Regions from separate parts of the Xanthomonas sp. CFBP 8443 genome, predicted to be linked through region 2. Evidence: predicted binding sites of a transcription regulator. Region 2 holds the regulator's gene; each other region holds the start of a gene.

Region 1 (5,856 bases), 910 kb from region 2:
TTCGCCGCCATCGAGATAGTCCTCCATGTTCGGCGCGTCCGGGCGCGGGATCAGCGTGTGGTCGCGCAGCGCGAGCCGGTAGCTGTCGTCCTCGGCGAAGGCCACCGCCAGCATGCGCGGGTTGGTGTCGAAGCGGTCCGGACCGAAGCCGCCGTTGTCCAGCACGTTGCGCGGATCGGCCATCTTCAGCACCAGCAACAGGTCGGCGCGGCCATCGCCGTTCAAATCGCCGCGGCGCTCGAACTCCAGCGTCCAGCCCGACGGCACGAACGCGGCGGCATCGCGGCCGTGCGCGGGCAGCGGCGGATAGGTGACCGCGGGCGGTTCCAGCGCCTGCGCGGCGGCGACCGCGGCAAGCAGCAGGGGCAGACACGACCACGCGAGCCTGGGCGCCATCACACTCTCGAACATGCAGGAAGGAGCCGTCATGGTGGCACGAATGCCGGCGTCGCCTCAGCCCGGCGCGGCGACGCCCGGCGCGCCCGCCGCCGCATCCTGCGCGTGCGCGCAGCAATTGCGGCCGTTGCGCTTGGCGCGGTACAGCGCCGCGTCGGCGTGGTGCAGCAACTCGATTGCCGCATCGGCGGTGGCCGGACGGGTGGCGATGCCGATGCTGACCGTGACCACCCCCATCGGGCTGGCCGGATGCGGGATCTGCCGCTGCGCGATCGCCGCCAGCAGGCGCTGCGCGATCGCGTCGGCGGCGTCGGCCGCGGTGTCCGGCAGCACCACCGCGAATTCCTCGCCGCCGTAGCGCGCCACCGTGGCGGTATGCGCGGGCAAGGCTTCGGCCAGCGCGGTGGCCACCTCGACCAGGCAGGCGTCGCCGACCACGTGGCCGTGACTGTCGTTGAACTGCTTGAAGAAGTCGATGTCGATCATCAGCAGCGAGCAGTCCATGCCGCTGTCCAGGTCGCGCAAGCGCGCCGCCAGGCCGACCCGGTTGGCGATGCCGGTCAGCGGATCGCGCGCCACCTGCTGCTGCAGGCGACGCGTGCTCAAGCGGCTCATGCGTTGGATTTCCAGATGCTCGCTGTGCAGGAACGCCACGTGCACCCCGTACACCATCACCGCCAGCGTGGCCGCGGCCATGCCCCAGACGAAGCTCACCCGCGCCACGCTGATCGCCAGCAACAGCACCGCCAGCGAGAACACGATCGGCGCGAACGCGGCGATCAGTTCCGCGCCGCGCAAGGTCGGCCGCGCGCGGCGCAACCAGCGCCCGCGCGGCAGCGACGCGACCAACACCAGCACCGCACCGGGCAGGTCGATCAGCAGCCCGCCCCACCACGGCAGCCCGCCCAGCTCGATGCGGTTGTACAGCGCCGCCACCGCGCCATTGACCCACAGATAGGCGCTGGCGGTGAAATAGAAATGGCGGCGGCTGCAACCGCCGGCGCCGAGCAGGCGCAGCGTGGCCATCGACGCCAGCAGCAGGCCCATCGCGTCGCCATGGTTGATGATCAGGCTGACGTCGGGTTCGGAGAAGCCATCGCTGGAGGACAGCGCCAGATCGATCAGCAGATACAGCAGGCCGGCACCGGCCAGCGCCAGCAACGCGTCCAGCGCCACGATCAGCCGCGGCTGCGGCCGGTTGAACGAGCGCGCGATCAGGAACAGCGCCGGCAGCATCGACGAGCCGGAGAACATCACCCCGAGCTTCTGCAGCGCCGGGCCGTGCTGCGGCAACAGCAGCGCCAGCAGGTTGCAGCCGGTCCACAGCATCTGCACGCCGACCATGCACGCCAGCAGCCGCCACGGCATCCGGTCCACCACCGACGCATGCCGCAGCCGGCGCAGCACCGCCAGCACCGCCATGGCCTGCACCGCCAGGCCGCACCAGTGCGCCGCGGGCGTGCTGGTGCCGCCGCCATGCGCAACCACGGCATGGGCGAGCAACAATCCGATGACGACGATAGGCAACACTACATTCTCCGTCGCACACGATAGGCCGGCGGCGCACTGCATCGCAGCCGCTGCCGATGTTCGCCCCCCCCCCCCCCACGCGGGGGCGCGTCGATGGAGCCAGGCTCAACGCACTATCGGCGCCGCGCCGCGGTTCTGTAGCGCCAGTTCGGCGGCGACGCCCGCTCCGCCACTCGAACCTTCGATCGTAGTGCCGCACCGTTGCGCAAACCGGACCCCCATCGCAGCTGGCCACCACCCGGCGCAGCGGCAAGCCACCAGGTGCGCCCTGCTCGCGCCGCGTCGCGACCTGCAGCGCCTCGCACGGCGAGCGGCAGGTGCACGGACCGTTCACGCCCCGCGGCACAGCATCGAGCGGATGCTCCATCGCTTTTCCTGCAGCACGTGCGTTTCCTGCAGTACGTGCTGCCTTCTGCCGTTTCGCCCCATCCCCCGGAGCATCATCCCATGGCCAGCCCGCCGCGCAAGCCCAGCAAGTCCAGCACTCCCGTCGATACCAGCGCCGTCGCCGACCGGCGCGGCCATGGCGACGAACTGCACCAGAGCGCCGGCGGCACGCATCCGCCGCTGACCACCAACCAGGGCATCCCGGTCGCCGACAACCAGAACTCGCTGCGCGTCACCCCGCGCGGGCCGACGTTGCTGGAAGACTTCATCCTGCGCGAGAAGATCACCCACTTCGACCACGAACGCATCCCCGAGCGCATCGTGCACGCGCGCGGCAGCGCCGCGCACGGCTATTTCGAGCTGACCGCCTCGCTGGACCAGTACACCACCGCCAAGATCCTCACCGAGGTCGGCGTCAAGACCCCGGTGTTCACCCGCTTTTCCACCGTCGCCGGCGGCGCCGGCTCGGTGGACACGCCGCGCGACGTGCGCGGTTTCGCGGTCAAGTTCTACACCAAGGAAGGCAACTGGGACCTGGTCGGCAACAACATCCCGGTGTTCTTCATCCAGGACGCGATCAAGTTCCCGGACCTGATCCACGCGGTGAAGATGGAGCCGGACCGCGGCTTCCCGCAGGCGGCCAGCGCGCACGACACGTTCTGGGACTTCGTCTCGCTGACCCCGGAATCGCTGCATATGATCATGTGGGCGATGAGCGACCGCACCATCCCGCGCTCGCTGCGCATGATCGAAGGCTTCGGCATCCACAGCTTCCGCCTGCTCGACGGCCACGGCAACAGCACCTTCGTCAAGTTCCACTGGCGGCCCAAGCTGGGCCTGCAATCCACGGTCTGGGACGAGGCGGTGAAGCTGGCCGGCGCCGATCCGGACTTCCACCGCCGCGATCTGTTCGAGGCGATCCAGCACGGCGAGTTCCCGGAATGGGAACTGGGCGTGCAGCTGTTCACCGAGGAAGAGGCGGACAAGTTCCCGTTCGACCATCTCGATTCCACCAAGCTGATTCCCGAGGAACTGGTGCCGCTGAAGATCGTCGGGCGCATGGTGCTGGACCGCTGGCCGGACAACTTCTTCGCCGAGACCGAGCAGGTGGCGTACTGCCCGGCCAACATCGCGCCGGGCATCGACTTCTCCAACGATCCGCTGCTGCAGGGCCGCCTGTTCTCCTACCTGGACACCCAGCTCAGCCGCCTGGGCGGGCCGAACTTCCACCAGATCCCGATCAATGCGCCGAAGTGCCCGTTCGCCAACCTGCAACGCGACGGCCACATGCAGATGAGCGTGCCCAAGGGCCGCGTCGCCTACGAGCCCAGTTCGCTGCAGGACGACACCCCGCGCGAGAGCGCGCGTGGCTTCCCCAGCCACGCCACGCCGGGCGAGCACGGCAGCAAGGGCCGGGTGCGCGCCGCGAGCTTCGCCGACCACTACAGCCAGGCGCGCATGTTCTTCCGCAGCCAGAGCAAGCCCGAGCAGGCGCACATGGCCTCGGCGCTAGTGTTCGAGTTGTCCAAGGTGGAGACCGCGCATGTGCGTGAGGCCGTGGTCGGGCACTTGCGCCACGTCGATCCGGCGCTGGCGCAGCGCGTGGCCGACGGCCTGGGCATGGCGGCGCTGCCGCCGGCACCGCCCGCAGCGGTAGCGCCGCAGGACATGCCGCCGTCGCCGGCGCTGCAACTGATCGGCAAGATGAAGCACACCCTGCAGGGACGCGCGATCGGCATCCTGATCCACGACGGCTCCGACGCGGCGACGGTGCAGAGCCTGCAGAAAGCGGCGCGCGATGCCGGCGCCACGGTCAAGATCGTGGCGCCCAAGCTGGGCGGCGCCACGCTCAGCAACGGCAAGAAGCTGGCCGCGGACGGGCAACTGGCCGGCACCCCGTCGTTCGTGTTCGACGCGGTGGCGGTGGTGCTGTCGGCCGAGGCCGGCAAGCAGCTGAGCAAGGACGCGGCGGCGGTCGATTTCGTCAGCAACGCCTTCGCGCACCTGAAGGCGATCGCCGCCGATGCCGGGGCGCAGCCGCTGCTGAAGGCCGGCAACGTGGCCAAGGACGCCGGCGTGCTGGAAGCCGGCAACGGCAAGGGCTTCATCGAGGCGGCCAAGACCCGCCAGTGGGACCGCGAACCGAAGCTGCGCATGCTCGCCTGAGCCTGCGCCGCACGCGGCACGTTGGACTCGACCGCGCCATGCTTCCGCATGGCGCGGTCTTGGTTTGTGGCGACGGATGGCCGGGTGGCAGGCGGCGCTCGCTGGGGGGCGGACCGGGCGGGATTCGGCCGGAGCCGCCTACCCGGCCGCGTGGCCATCGCAGCCGGGCCGGCGAATGGTCCTCGCCAGTGGCCGCTGAACCGGCATCGCCGGCGTCCCGCACCGGGGCGGAGACGGGCCGACCATCGCCCTGCCTAATTTTTCGCCACGTCTCTTGACAGTCTTGTGGCACGTGGCCGCGACGGGCTTATCCACACCCTTATGCAGAAGTCATCCACACCCCTTGTGGACAACGTCGCTGCCGACGGCGCAGCAGGCGCCAAGCACCAAGTGATTGAAAATCAATGAAATTCAACCACACCCTCTTGACAAATGCCGATCTGCGCCGGGACTCGCTGCTGTCTCGCAGCAGAGGCGGGACAAAACTTATCCCGAGGCGTGGCCGCCGCGCGTGTAGTTCTGCGTTCATCGCTGAATGCGCGTTGCCCCGGCGCTGGCGGCCTCCTGCGCAGGCCGCGGATCGTTGCCGTCATGAGACGGACATGGTCGTGAATCCGGCGCTTGTTCGCCGGGAGCGTGGCCAACGTCGGCGAGACGCTTTCGCGCCGACCCTCACCCAACCCCTCTCCCGGTAGGAGAGGGGCTATAAATGGAGCAGCTGTTCCCTTCTCCCTTCGGGAGAAGGTGGCCCGCAGGGCCGGATGAGCGTACGGGCGCAACCTCGCGCACCCGAGTTCCATGAGACGCTTTCGCGCCGTACCCTCACCCCAACCCCTCTCCCGGGGGGGAGAGGGGCTATGAGTGGCGCAGCTGTTCCCTTCTCCCTTTGGGAGAAGGTGGCCCGCAGGGCCGGATGAGGGTACGGGCGCAGCTCGCGCACCCGAGTTCCACGAGACGCTTTCGCGCCGGACCGTCACCCCAACCCCTCTCCCGGGGGGAGAGGGGCTATGAGTGGCGCAGTTGTTCCCTTCTCCCTTTGGGAGAAGGTGGCCCGCAGGGCCGGATGAGGGTACGGGCGCAGCTCGCGCACCGGAGTTCCACGAGACGCTTTCGCGCCGGACCCTCACCCCAACCCCTCTCCCGGGGGGAGAGGGGCTATGAGTGGCGCAGCTGTTCCCTTCTCCCTTCGGGAGAAGGTGGCCCGCAGGGCCGGATGAGGGTACGGGCGCCCCCCCGCGCACCCGATTTCCACGAGACGCTTTCGCGCCGGACCCTCACCCCAACCCCTCTCCCGGGGGAGAGAGGCTATGTCTCGGCTGTCAGAGCGGTCATGGGAACCGCCGCACAGGCGCAGGCAAGAAGACGCACGCTCAGGCC
Region 2 (5,856 bases):
CGCCGCGCGCCGGCCGCCAGCCCGGCGACGGCGGCGCAGGCCGCCCCGGCGCGGCCGCTGACCCAGCCGGCCGCGATCGCCGCCTCGGCGATGCCGGCCGGCGCGGCGACCCCGCCGAGCCGACCCGCCGCCGCACCGCGTGCCCCGGCCCCGGCCGCGGCCCAGGCGCCTGCCGAATTCCGCATTCCCGAGGACGTGTTCCGCAACGCGCCGATCAGCGTGCCGATGCCGAGCCCGTTCGCCGCCCCGGCCGCCGCTGCCGAAGCGGCCGCCAGCGCCGCGGCGGTGCCGAGCTGGCTCGAAAACATCGCCGCGGTGTCGCTGACCCCGGCGGCGCCGGTCGCAGCGGCCGCCGCGTCGGCCGCGGCCACCACGGCGCCGGCAGCGGCAGCCGCCAGCGCCGGGATCCCGGCGCCGGCCACGCTGACGCCGGTGCCGAGTTTCCCGGCCGTGCAGAACGACGAACAATTGACTCAGCTGCGCGACGAACTGGCGCTGATGCGGCAGATGATCGAGCGCGAGATGAACCGGCTCACCGACGAACGCCTGCGCGGCTCGCCGGTACGCGCCCAGGCGCTGGAGCTGATGGACGACTACGGCTTCGACAGCGGCCTGACCCGCGACGTGGTCATGCAGATCCCCGCCGACCTGGAGCTGCACCGCGGCCGCGGGCTGATGCTGGGGCTGCTGTCCAAGCGCCTGCCGATCGCCCCGCTGGACCCGATCGAGGAAGGCGGCGTGATCGCCCTGATCGGCCCCACCGGCGCCGGCAAGACCACCACCATCGCCAAGCTGGCCTCGCGCTTCCTGGAACGCCACGCCGCCCGCGACGTGGCCCTGGTCACCACCGACACCATCCGCGTCGGCGGCCGCGAACAGCTGCACAGCTATGGCCGCCAGCTCGGCATCGCCGTGCACGAGGCCGACAGCGACGCCGCCCTGCAGCAGCTGCTGGAGCGCCTGCGCGACTACAAACTGGTGCTGATCGACACCGCCGGCATGGGCCAGCGCGACCGCGCGCTGGTCGCGCAGCTGCACTGGCTGCGCGCCTCGCGAGTGGTCCGGTCCTTGCTAGTACTCCCTGCCAACGCGCATTTCTCCGACCTGGACGAGGTGGTGCGCCGGTTCGCCGGCGCCGATCCGCAGGGGGTGATCTTGACCAAGCTGGATGAAACCGGGCGTTTTGGCAGTGCTCTGTCGGTGGTCGCAGACCACCGGCTTCCCATCACCTGGGTGACCGATGGTCAGCGCGTGCCGGACGACCTGCACCGCGCCAACGCCGCCAGCCTGGTATTGCGCCTTGAAGATTTGCGGCGCGCTGCCGATAAGCCCTGTACTCCGGAGCAGAACCATGCCGTCGCGTGATTACGCCAATCTGACCAATGCCTTCCCCCTGTCGGCCACCCGCAGCGAACCGCTCGGCCCGGTGCGTACCATCGCCGTGACCGGCGGCAAGGGCGGCGTCGGCAAGACCAACATCTCGGTCAACCTGTCGATGGCGCTGGCCGACATGGGCAAGCGCACCCTGCTGCTGGACGCCGACCTGGGCCTGGCTAACGTCGACGTGGTGCTCGGGCTGACCCCCAAGTTCACCCTTGGCGACCTGGTAGCCGGCCGCTGCACGCTGGAAGAGGTGATCATCGACATGCCCAACGGCCTGATGGTGGTGCCCGCCGCCTCCGGCCGCCGGCACATGGCCGAGCTGCCGCCGGCCCAGCACGTCGGCCTGGTCAACGTGTTCTCCGAGCTGCAGCGCGAGCTGGACGTGATGGTCATCGACACCGCCGCCGGCATCACCGACAGCGTGCTGACCTTCTGCCAGGCCGCGCAGGACGCGGTGGTGGTGGTCTGCGACGAGCCGGCCTCGATCACCGACGCCTACGCGCTGATCAAGGTGCTGTCGCGCGAACGCGGCGTGGACCGGGTGCAGATCGTCGCCAACATGGTCCGCGACCTCAACGAAGGCCGCCTGCTGTACGACAAGCTGAGCCGGGTCTGCGAGAAGTTCCTCGGCGACGTGTCGCTGAACTACCTGGGCTGCGTGCCGCAGGACGACTGGCTGCGCCTGGCGGTGCAGCGCCAGCAGCCGGTGGTCAAGGCCTACCCGTCCAGCCCGTCGGCGCAGGCGATCGCCGAGATCGCCCGGCGCACCGCGCGCTGGCAGGCGCCGACCGCACCGCGCGGCAACGTCGAGTTCTTCGTCGAACGGATCATCCAGCGGGGGGTCGCCGCATGAACGTCGCCGCCCAATACCGCGCCGTGCAGCGCAACAGCTCCAACGACTACATCGCCCAGCACTCGGACCTGGTGCGGCGCATCGCCCACCACCTGGCCGCGCGGCTGCCGGCCAGCGTCGAGATCGACGACCTGATCCAGGCCGGCATGATCGGCCTGATCGAGGCCTCGCGCAGCTACGACGCCGACCAGGGCGCCTCGTTCGAGACCTACGCCTCGATCCGCATCCGCGGCTCGATGATCGACGAGATCCGCCGCGGCGACTGGGTGCCGCGCTCGGTGCACCGCCGCGCCCGCGACGCCGCCTCGGCGATCCGCAAGATCGAGCAGAGCACCGGCCGCGCCGCCGCCGCCAACGAAGTGGCCGCGGCGATGGACATGCCGCTTCCCGAATACCTGCGCTTGATGGAAGATGCCGCGCGCGGCCAGGTGCTGAGCCTGGAATCGCGGGTCGAGGACCACGGCGAGCTGGACACCATCGCCAAGGGCGGGCCCAATCCGCAGCAGATGCTGGAACGCAGCGAATTCGGCCGCGAGCTGGGCAAGGCGATCGCGCAGTTGCCCGAACGCGAGCAGCTGGTGCTGTCGCTGTACTACGAACAGGAATTGAACCTGAAGGAAATCGGCGCGGTGCTCGGTGTCAGCGAGTCGCGCGTCTGCCAGATCCACGGCCAGGCCACGGTACGGTTGCGCGGGCGCTTGAAAGCGTTCGAAGCGGCCGACGCCGGCCTGGAAGACGAAGAATAAGACCCAAGGAGTTAGCGGTGAACAAGAACATGCGGATTTTGATCGTGGACGATTTCTCGACGATGCGGCGCATCGTCAAGAACCTGCTCGGCGATCTCGGCTTCACCAACACTGCAGAGGCCGAAGACGGCAACAGTGCATTGGCTGCACTGCGCTCGGCACCGTTCGAGTTCGTGGTCACCGACTGGAACATGCCCGGCATGACCGGCATCGACCTGCTGCGCAACATCCGCGCCGACGACAAGCTCAAGCACCTGCCGGTGCTGATGGTGACCGCCGAGGCCAAGCGCGAGCAGATCATCGAGGCGGCGCAGTGCGGCGTGAACGGCTACATCATCAAGCCGTTCACCGCGCAGACCCTGCAGGAAAAGCTGGGCAAGATCTTCGAGCGCCTGGGAGCGACCGCCTGATGGAAGCCACCGCCGAACGCAGCGCCCTGATCGAACGCCTGCAAGGTGCGCTGGACGCACTGGAAAAAGGCGACGAAGCCGGCTGGCGCAAGGAAATCGACACGCTCGCCGCCTGGCGCACGCGGCCGATGATGCAGGGCCTGAGCCGGCTGGCGCGCGACCTGGGCCAGGCGCTCGGCGAACTGCCGACCGTGCCCACCGAGGCCGGCGAGCTGGACGATGCCTGCTCGCGCCTGGACCACGTGGTGGCGATGACCGAAGAGGCCAGCCACCGCACCCTGGACCTGGCCGAGGAATGCCGCGCGCTGGCCGAACAGCTGCGCGCCGGCGGGCTGACCGGCGACCAGGGCGAGATCCTCGACAAGATCCGCCACAACCTCACCGAGATGGCCCTGGCGCAGAGCTTTCAGGACCTGACCGGGCAGATCATCCGCCGCGTCGCGACCATCGTGCGCCGCGTCCACGAAGGCTTCGGCGCGCTCGGCCTGCCGCCGAAGGAAGACAAGAAACCCGACGGCAGCCTGGCCGGCCCCGCACTGGCCGGACTGGACCGTCACGGCGTGTCGCAGAACGACGCCGACGACCTGCTGTCCGGACTGGGATTGTAATTTTATGAGCGCCGTACCCGACGACATCGCTGCCGACTTCATCATCGAAGCCCAGGAAATCCTGGACCGGCTCGGCGAGCAGCTGGTGTCGCTGGAGCAGGCGCCCGAGGACAGCGACCAGCTCAACGCGGTGTTCCGCGGCTTCCACACGCTCAAGGGCGGCGCCGGCTTCCTGGCGATCAACGCCATGGTCGAGCTGTGCCACGCCGCCGAGGACACCCTGGGCCAGGCCCGCGCCGGCCAGGCCACGTTGCAGGCGCGGCACTTCGACGCCGCGCAGCAGTCGCTGGACTACCTGCAATCGATGCTCGACGCGTTCGGCAGCGGCAACGAGCCGCCGCGCGCGCCGCAGCAGTTGATCGCGCAGTTCGCGACCAGCGGCGAAGAGACCGCCGCACCCAGCGCCAAGGCCGCTGCGGTCGCCGCGCCGGCAGCGGCCGCGGGCGGCAACAGCGAGATGATCGACGACGACGAATTCGAAGCGTTGCTCGACCAGTTGCACGGCGGTGCCGCACCGGCCGCGCTGCCGGTACCGGCCGCCGCGCCGCGGCCGGCACCCAGCGCCAAGCCCGCCGGCGCGCCGGCCAAGGCCGCCGAACCCGAACACACCGTGCGCGTGGACACCAAGCGCCTGGACGCGATCGTCAACCTGATCGGCGAACTGGTGCTGTCGCGCAACCGGCTCAAGACCCTGCGCGTGCGCCTGCGCGACGAGGAACTGGACCGCGCGGTCAGCAGCCTGGACATCGCCACCGCGCGCCTGCAGTCGGCGGTGATGCGCACCCGCATGCAGCCGGTCGGCAAGGTGTTCTCGCGCTTCCCGAAGGTGGCGCGCGACGTCGCCCGCTCCCTCAACAAGGAAGTGGACCTGGAACTGATCGGCGCCGAAACCGAACTGGACCGCAACCTGGTCGAGGCGCTGGCCGATCCGCTGGTGCACCTGGTGCGCAACGCGATCGACCACGGCATCGAAACCCCGGCGCTGCGCGAGGCCACCGGCAAGCCGCGCGGCGGCCACGTGCGCCTGTCGGCGCAGCAGGAAGGCGACTACGTCAGCATCGAGGTGCAGGACGACGGTGCCGGCATCGACCCCGAACGCCTGCGCCAGAAAGCGCGCGAGAAGGGCCTGATCGATCCGGAAGCCGCCGCGCGCCTGACCACCGAGGAATGCCTGCACCTGGTGTTCCTGCCCGGCTTCTCGACCAAGTCCGAAGTCACCGACATCTCCGGCCGCGGCGTCGGCATGGACGTGGTGCAGTCGCGCATCCGCGAACTCAGCGGGCAGATCCAGATCCAGTCCGAACTGGGCCGCGGCAGCCGCTTCCTGATCCGCGTGCCGCTGACCCTGGCGATCCTGCCGACCCTGCTGGTGCAGGCCGGCGACACCGTCTATGCGCTGCCGCTGGCGCGCGTGGTGGAAGTGCTGCACGCGCCGAGCCGCTCGCTGGGCTGGTTCGACGGCCGCGCCGTGCTCGACCGGCAATCGCACACCCTGCCGCTGGTCGACCTGCGCCAGTGGCTGAACATCGAGGCGCCGCAATTGCCGCTGCTCACCGTGGTGGTGCTGCAGGCCGGCGAATCGCGCATGGGCCTGGTCGTGGATCAGGTCCGCGGCCGCGAGGAAGTGGTGATCAAACCGCTGCCGCGCGCCCTGCGCGGCCTGCCCGGCTACGCCGGCGCGACCCTGATCGGCGACGGCCGACTGGCGCTGATCCTGGATGTGGATGGGTTGAAGAGCTGAGGACTCGGGACTCGGGACTCGGGACTCGGGACTCGGGACTCGGGACTCGGGACTCGGGACTCGGGACTCGGGATGATGTCCCGGGCCAAATCGCTGTCAAGCGATTTGATGAAAA
Region 3 (5,856 bases), 1.7 Mb from region 2:
CCGGGCGCAGCCCGTCACCCAGCGAGAAGGCCACGTCGTAGGCCTGCATGATCTCGCAGATGTCCTCGAAGTGGGTGTAGAGGAAGTTCTCCTTGTGATGCGCCAGGCACCACTTGGCCAGGATCGAGCCGCCGCGCGAGACGATGCCGGTGACGCGCTTGGCGGTCAGCGGCACGTAGCGCAGCAGCACGCCGGCGTGGATGGTGAAGTAGTCCACGCCCTGCTCGGCCTGCTCGATCAGCGTGTCGCGGAAGATCTCCCAGGTCAGTTCCTCGGCGCGGCCGTCGACCTTCTCCAGCGCCTGGTAGATCGGCACGGTACCGATCGGCACCGGCGAGTTGCGCACGATCCACTCGCGGGTCTCGTGGATATGCTTGCCGGTGGACAGGTCCATCACCGTGTCGCCGCCCCAGCGGATCGACCACACCAGCTTCTCCACTTCCTCGGCGATGCCCGAACTCACCGCGCTGTTACCGATGTTGGCGTTGATCTTGGTCAGGAAATTGCGGCCGATGATCATCGGCTCGCTTTCCGGATGGTTGATGTTGGCGGGCAGGATGGCGCGGCCGCGGGCGATCTCCTGCCGCACGAACTCCGGCGTGATCGCGTGCTGGATGCTGGCGCCGAAGGCTTCGCCGGGATGCTGCTGGCGCAGCAGCGCGTCGCGCACCGCTTCCAGCCGCTGGTTCTCGCGGATCGCGACGAACTCCATCTCCGGAGTGACGATGCCGCGCCGCGCGTAGTGCATCTGGGTGACGTTGGCGCCGGCCAGCGCGCGCCGCGGCAGGCGCCGGGCCGGGAAGCGCACCGCGTCCAGCCGCGCGTTGTGCTCGCGGCCACGGCCGAAATCGGAACTGAGCTGCGCCAGCGCCGCGGTGTCGCCGCGTTCTTCGATCCAGCGCGCGCGCAGCGGCGCCAGGCCGGCGCGCAGGTCGATGCTCGCGTGCGGATCGGTGTACGGGCCGGAGGTGTCGTAGACGGTGACCGGCGGGTTGTCCTCGCCGCCGAACAGGGTCGGGGTGCGGGTCAGCACGATCTCGCGCATCGGTACGCGCAGGTCCGGGCGCGAGCCTTCGACATGGATCTTGCGCGAGCCGGCGATCGGCCGCGTCACCGATTCGGAGAGCCGCTCGGCCTGCTGGATCAGCGTGGAGGGGATTGCGTTCATGGCCTTCGTCCTGTGCGAGCCCTTGGCGGGCGGGACGAAGCGGCGGCGCATGCCCGCCGCGCGCACGGAGCCCGGGCGCATGGCATGGCTGCGAAGCTTCCCTACGGCGGTATGAGCCGCGTCAGGTTCGAAGGGACTGTCTCAACCCGCCGGCCGTGTGGCCGCAGGTACCCCCGCTTCGGCACGGATTAGAGCACGAAACGCGCAGCGTCCCAACTCCGTCCCGCCATGCGCCGAACGCAGGCCGCTTCGCTGACGCCGATCTGGACGCAGCCACACCCGCCGGCCATGATGCGCCCCCAATCCCGACCGGACACTACCGACCATGCCCTCCACCATCGCACGCCGCCCCTTGAGCGACAGCGAGGCCGCCGAACTCCAGGCACGCACCCCGCCGAGCTGGGAGCAGCTGCGCTTCCGTGCCGGCGAGGAAGGCTTCGATGCCTGCGACGGCCCGTTGCTGCTCGATGGCGCGCTGGAGATCGAGGAGAACGTGCTGGTGGTGCTGGGCGACCTGGAGTGCGACATCCTGTTCGTCAACGACATCGCCAGCCTGATCGTCGCCGGGCGGCTGCGTGCCCGCGCGGTCATCGGCAACGGCGGCATCTACGTGCTCGGCGACCTGGACTGCCAGACCCTGGTCGGCCTGTCCTACGGCGATCGTATGTTCGGCTGCGCCGGGCACGCCCGGGTGGGCGCGTTGCTCGAAGACGCGCATACCTTCGCGTTCGTCGGCGGTTTCGAGGCCGACCTGGTCGCGCCGGTATCCAATGTCCTGAGCCTGCCGGCGGACGCACGCATCGCGCGCGATTTCAGCGACGGCATGACTCCGCAGCAAGCGCGCGCGGCGTTCGTCGAGGCCGTGCTGGAGGACGACGCGCTCGACATCGACAGTGTCTGCGGCGAACTCTGGGAAGGCCGCTCGCCGCTGCGTTGAGCCTGCGAGAGGCGGCCGGCTGAATCGGCGCACAACCGGGTCCGCTTCTTGTCAGCCCCGCCACGCGCGCAGCGCCTTGCGGCACATCACGGCGAACTGCCGGGCGTAGCCTGGGCCCCACAAGAACGACGACTCTCTCTCCCTGCCACCGGTCATGCCGGTGGCGTTTTTTTGTCCGGCGTCCGCGCGCGGCGCTCACTCCAGCACGTAGGCCACGCGCAAGCCGCCCCAGTGGCGGCCGCGCACGTACACCGGCACCGACAGGTCGAACAGGATCTGCCCGGTGTCGCGCCGGTACACCTGCAGCAGATAGGGCTGGGTGTGGCGGCCGACGCTGCGCCCGACCCGGTCGGTGAACATGCGCTTGGTGCGGTTGCCGACCAGGTCGCGGGCGCGGTCGCCGCTCAGCGGCTGGCTGAAGCGCAGGTTGTGGGTCGGCACGTAGCCGTCCGCAGTGGCGCAGATCGCGAACACGATCCACGGATGCGCGGCCAGCAGCGGTTCCTGCAACGGCGGCAGCAGTTCGTCGCACAGCGCGTCGAAGGCGGTGCGGTACTTGGGCGGATCGATGCCCGCGATCGGCGTGTAGTCGGTGGAGAACAACGCCTCCTCGCCGATGCGGCCGCGCGCGATCGCCTCGGCCAGCGCCTGCCCGATCCTGCCGGCGGTCGCCGTCGCCAGTTCGCGAATGCGCGCGTGGCGCGGCTGCTGCATCGGATCGGTGGGCAAGCGGAACAGGCCCACGCAGTCGTGCAGCGTGGCGCTGCCCGCGGCCAGCGCCGCGCTGCGCTCGACCACCTGCGCCACATGCTCCAGATTGCTGCGACTGAGCCCGACCACGTGCTCGACCGCGCGGTCGATGCCGCCGATCTCCTCGCCCTGCGCGGCGACGCGGGTGGCCACGGTCTCCATCGCCGCGCTGGCGCGGCCCAGCAGCTGGCCGATGCCGCCGAGCACCTGCTCGGTGCGCTGCGCCGAGGCGGCGCTGTCGTTCAAGGCGCTGCCGGTCTCGCCGATGATGGTGCGCACGTCGCGCGCGGCGGCGGCGGCGCGTTCGGCCAGGCGCCGGATCTCGCTGGCGACCACGGCGAAGCCGCGCCCGGCGGCACCGGCATGCACCGCCTCGATGCTGGCGTTGATGGAGAGGATGTTGGTCTGGAAGGCGACCGCGTCGATCACCTCGATGACCTCGGTGGCGCGCGCCGAACGCCGCTCCACTTCGCGCATCGCCTGGCCCAGCGTGCGCGCCGCCTCCACGCCCTGGCGCGCGCTGTCGTCGGCGCTGGCCGCCACCGCGATCACCACGCGCAGTTCCTGGTCCATCTCCTGCAGGCCCTGCAGCAGCCGCCGGGTGGTCGCCACCACGGTCTGCAACGCCTCCATCTGGGTCTGCGATTGCTGCGCCAGTTCCTCGTTCTCGGCGACCACGTGTGGCACGTCGGCGGCGATCTGCAGCGACAGCGCCACCGCCTGGCGGATCGCCTCGGCCAGGTTGCCGAATCCGGCCGACAGGCGCCGCCCGGCCATCGCCTCGGTGTCCTGCGCGGACAGCGGCGTGCTCAGGCCCAGGTCCAGGTCGCAGCCGGTCAGGCGCTCGCCGACGCGCTCCAGCAGCGCCTGCGCTTCGGCGCCGGCCTGCAGCCGCTGCGCCAGCGCCTGCAGCGCAGGACTGGTCGCGCCCTGCGCCTGCCCGGCGCCGAGCAGGGCCACGTCGCGCAGCAGCGCGGCGGTCTCCGGATGCGGCAGCGACAGCAGCCAGCCGTCGCCGTCGCGATCGCGCTGGTAGCGCACCCGCCGCGCCGGATCGTCCGCCGAGGCCAGCCAGCTGCCTTCGGCGCCGGCCAGCGATGCCAGCGGCAGGCCCCACACCGCGTCGCAGGGTTCGCCGATCAAGCCGTCCGCGGGCACTCCGAGCAGGTCCAGCGCGGCGCGATTGGCGGCGGCGATCCGCCCTTGCGGGTCCAGCCGCAGCAGCGCCACCGGTGCATCCGGCAAGGCCGCGGCGTGTCCGGCATCAGCATCCGGACTGCGTGTGAACAACGACATCGTCTTCCCCTCCAGGAATTCCACGCCATGGTATCGGCCGCCACCGCGCAACCTGAGGGCATGCGCGCAAGCGCGACCGGCGTCATGCTCGTTCAGGTGCCGGCCGCCGCCCCGCCCGTTCCCGTCTGTCGCACTCTTCGCGGCGGCGAAGACCGTCCGGGGACGCGCACGGCGGCGGAGGTCGTGGCGATTCCCAGGTTCAGCCCGAGATGCGTCGGTCGGCGGTGTGCTCTGGCGGTACTTCTGCATGGGCGGCATGAAGCACGCTCACGCCATGCGCAGCGGATCGCGCCATAACGGCGCCGTGACGATCCGCCCGGTACCCTTGCCTGCTTCGTTCCTGCGCTGCCCTTCACTGCCGCCGCAACGCTTGCAGACCGGCAACCGCTGCGTGCCGCTCGCGCCTGCGCATCGCTGCGAGGCCGGCGCGCTCCCTCTCTCGATTCTTGATCGGAGACGCTCCTTCATGGTGTTCCGTATTTCCATCGCGCTGGTGGCCTTGCTGGTGCTGATCGCCGGCCTCGCGCCCGGCCCGTTCGACGGCGTGGTGCAGGCGGCGCTGGCCCAGGTCATCCGCGGCGCCGGCTGGATGTACCTGCTGGTGGTGTTCCTGACCCTGGCCTTCATGCTGTATCTGGCCTTCGGCCGCTTCGGCCATCTGCGCATCGGCGGCGAGGACGCCGAGCCGGACTTCTCGCGCGCCAGCTGGCTGTCGATGCTGTTCGCCGCCGGCATGGGCATCGGCCTGGTGTTCTGGGGCGCGGCCGAGCCGATCTCGCATTTCCTCAAACCGCCGGAAGGCTTGCCGCCGGAAAGCATGCAGGCCGCGCGCGCGGCGATGCGCTACGCGTTCTTCCACTGGGGCCTGCATCCCTGGGCGATCTATGCGCTGATTGGCCTGGCGATGGCCTGGTTCCAGTACAACCGCAACGGCCGCGGGCTGGTCAGCGACATGCTGCAGCCGGTCATCGGCCGCCACCACCGCGGCTGGTTCGGCCACGCCGTGAACATCGCCGCGGTGGTGGCCACCGCGATCGGCGTGGCCACCACGCTGGGCTTCGGCACGATCCAGATCGCCGCCGGCCTGCAGCGCGTGTTCGGCGTGCAGGCGAGCATCCCCGTGCAGATGGGCATCATCGCCGTGGCCTTCGTGCTGTACATGGCCTCCACCGCCAGCGGCGTGGAGCGCGGCATCAAGTGGCTGTCCAACTTCAACCTGGCGCTGGCCGCGCTGCTGCTGACCGCGGTGCTGGTACTGGGGCCGACCGGCTTCATCTTCGACGCCTTCACCACCACGCTGGGCTCCTATCTCAACCAGCTGGTGACGATGAGCCTGCGCATGTCGCCGTTCTCCGGCAGCAAGTGGGTGGCGGAGTGGACCATTTTCTACTGGGCATGGTGGATCGCCTGGGCGCCGTTCGTCGGTGCGTTCATCGCCCGCGTCTCGCGCGGACGCAGCATCCGCGAGTTCGTGGTGGGCGTGGTGCTGGCCCCGACCCTGCTCGGCTTCGTGTGGTTCTCGGTGTTCGGCGGCGCTGCGCTGTGGGCGCAGCTGTTCGGCCACGTCGACATGCTGCAGGCGCTGGGCAACGGCTACGAGACGGTGCTGTTCACCCTGTTCGACAGCCTGCCCGGTTCACTGCTGCTGTCCAGCGTGGCGTTGCTGTTGCTGACGATCTTCTTCGTCAGTTCGGCCGACTCGGCG

Evidence for each region. The regulator FliA, encoded in region 2, starts transcription of late flagellar genes. The targets are predictions, from matches to a motif close to TAAAGTTTNNCNNNCNNNGGCCGATAA.
Region 1: a site for FliA is predicted at 2,040-2,066, ahead of NUG20_RS06600 (GGDEF domain-containing protein). Genes of this name have one in related genera too.
Region 3: a site for FliA is predicted at 4,182-4,208, ahead of NUG20_RS17225 (methyl-accepting chemotaxis protein). Genes of this name have one in related genera too.

Annotation. Positions count from the first base shown of each region.
Region 1 is NZ_CP102592.1:1,531,204-1,537,059, reverse strand. Features, by position in the region: gene NUG20_RS06605 (hypothetical protein) at 1-396, opposite strand, end outside; gene NUG20_RS06600 (GGDEF domain-containing protein) at 454-1,923, opposite strand; gene NUG20_RS06595 (catalase) at 2,374-4,479, shown strand.
Region 2 is NZ_CP102592.1:2,445,571-2,451,426, reverse strand. Features, by position in the region: gene flhF (flagellar biosynthesis GTPase FlhF) at 1-1,365, shown strand, start outside; gene NUG20_RS10420 (MinD/ParA family ATP-binding protein) at 1,352-2,236, shown strand; gene NUG20_RS10415 (RNA polymerase sigma factor FliA) at 2,233-2,982, shown strand; gene cheY (chemotaxis response regulator CheY) at 3,000-3,392, shown strand; gene NUG20_RS10405 (protein phosphatase CheZ) at 3,392-4,000, shown strand; gene NUG20_RS10400 (chemotaxis protein CheA) at 4,005-5,741, shown strand.
Region 3 is NZ_CP102592.1:4,111,910-4,117,765, forward strand. Features, by position in the region: gene thiC (phosphomethylpyrimidine synthase ThiC) at 1-1,168, opposite strand, end outside; TPP riboswitch at 1,249-1,353, opposite strand; gene NUG20_RS17220 (hypothetical protein) at 1,494-2,105, shown strand; gene NUG20_RS17225 (methyl-accepting chemotaxis protein) at 2,301-4,151, opposite strand; gene NUG20_RS17230 (BCCT family transporter) at 4,618-5,856, shown strand, end outside.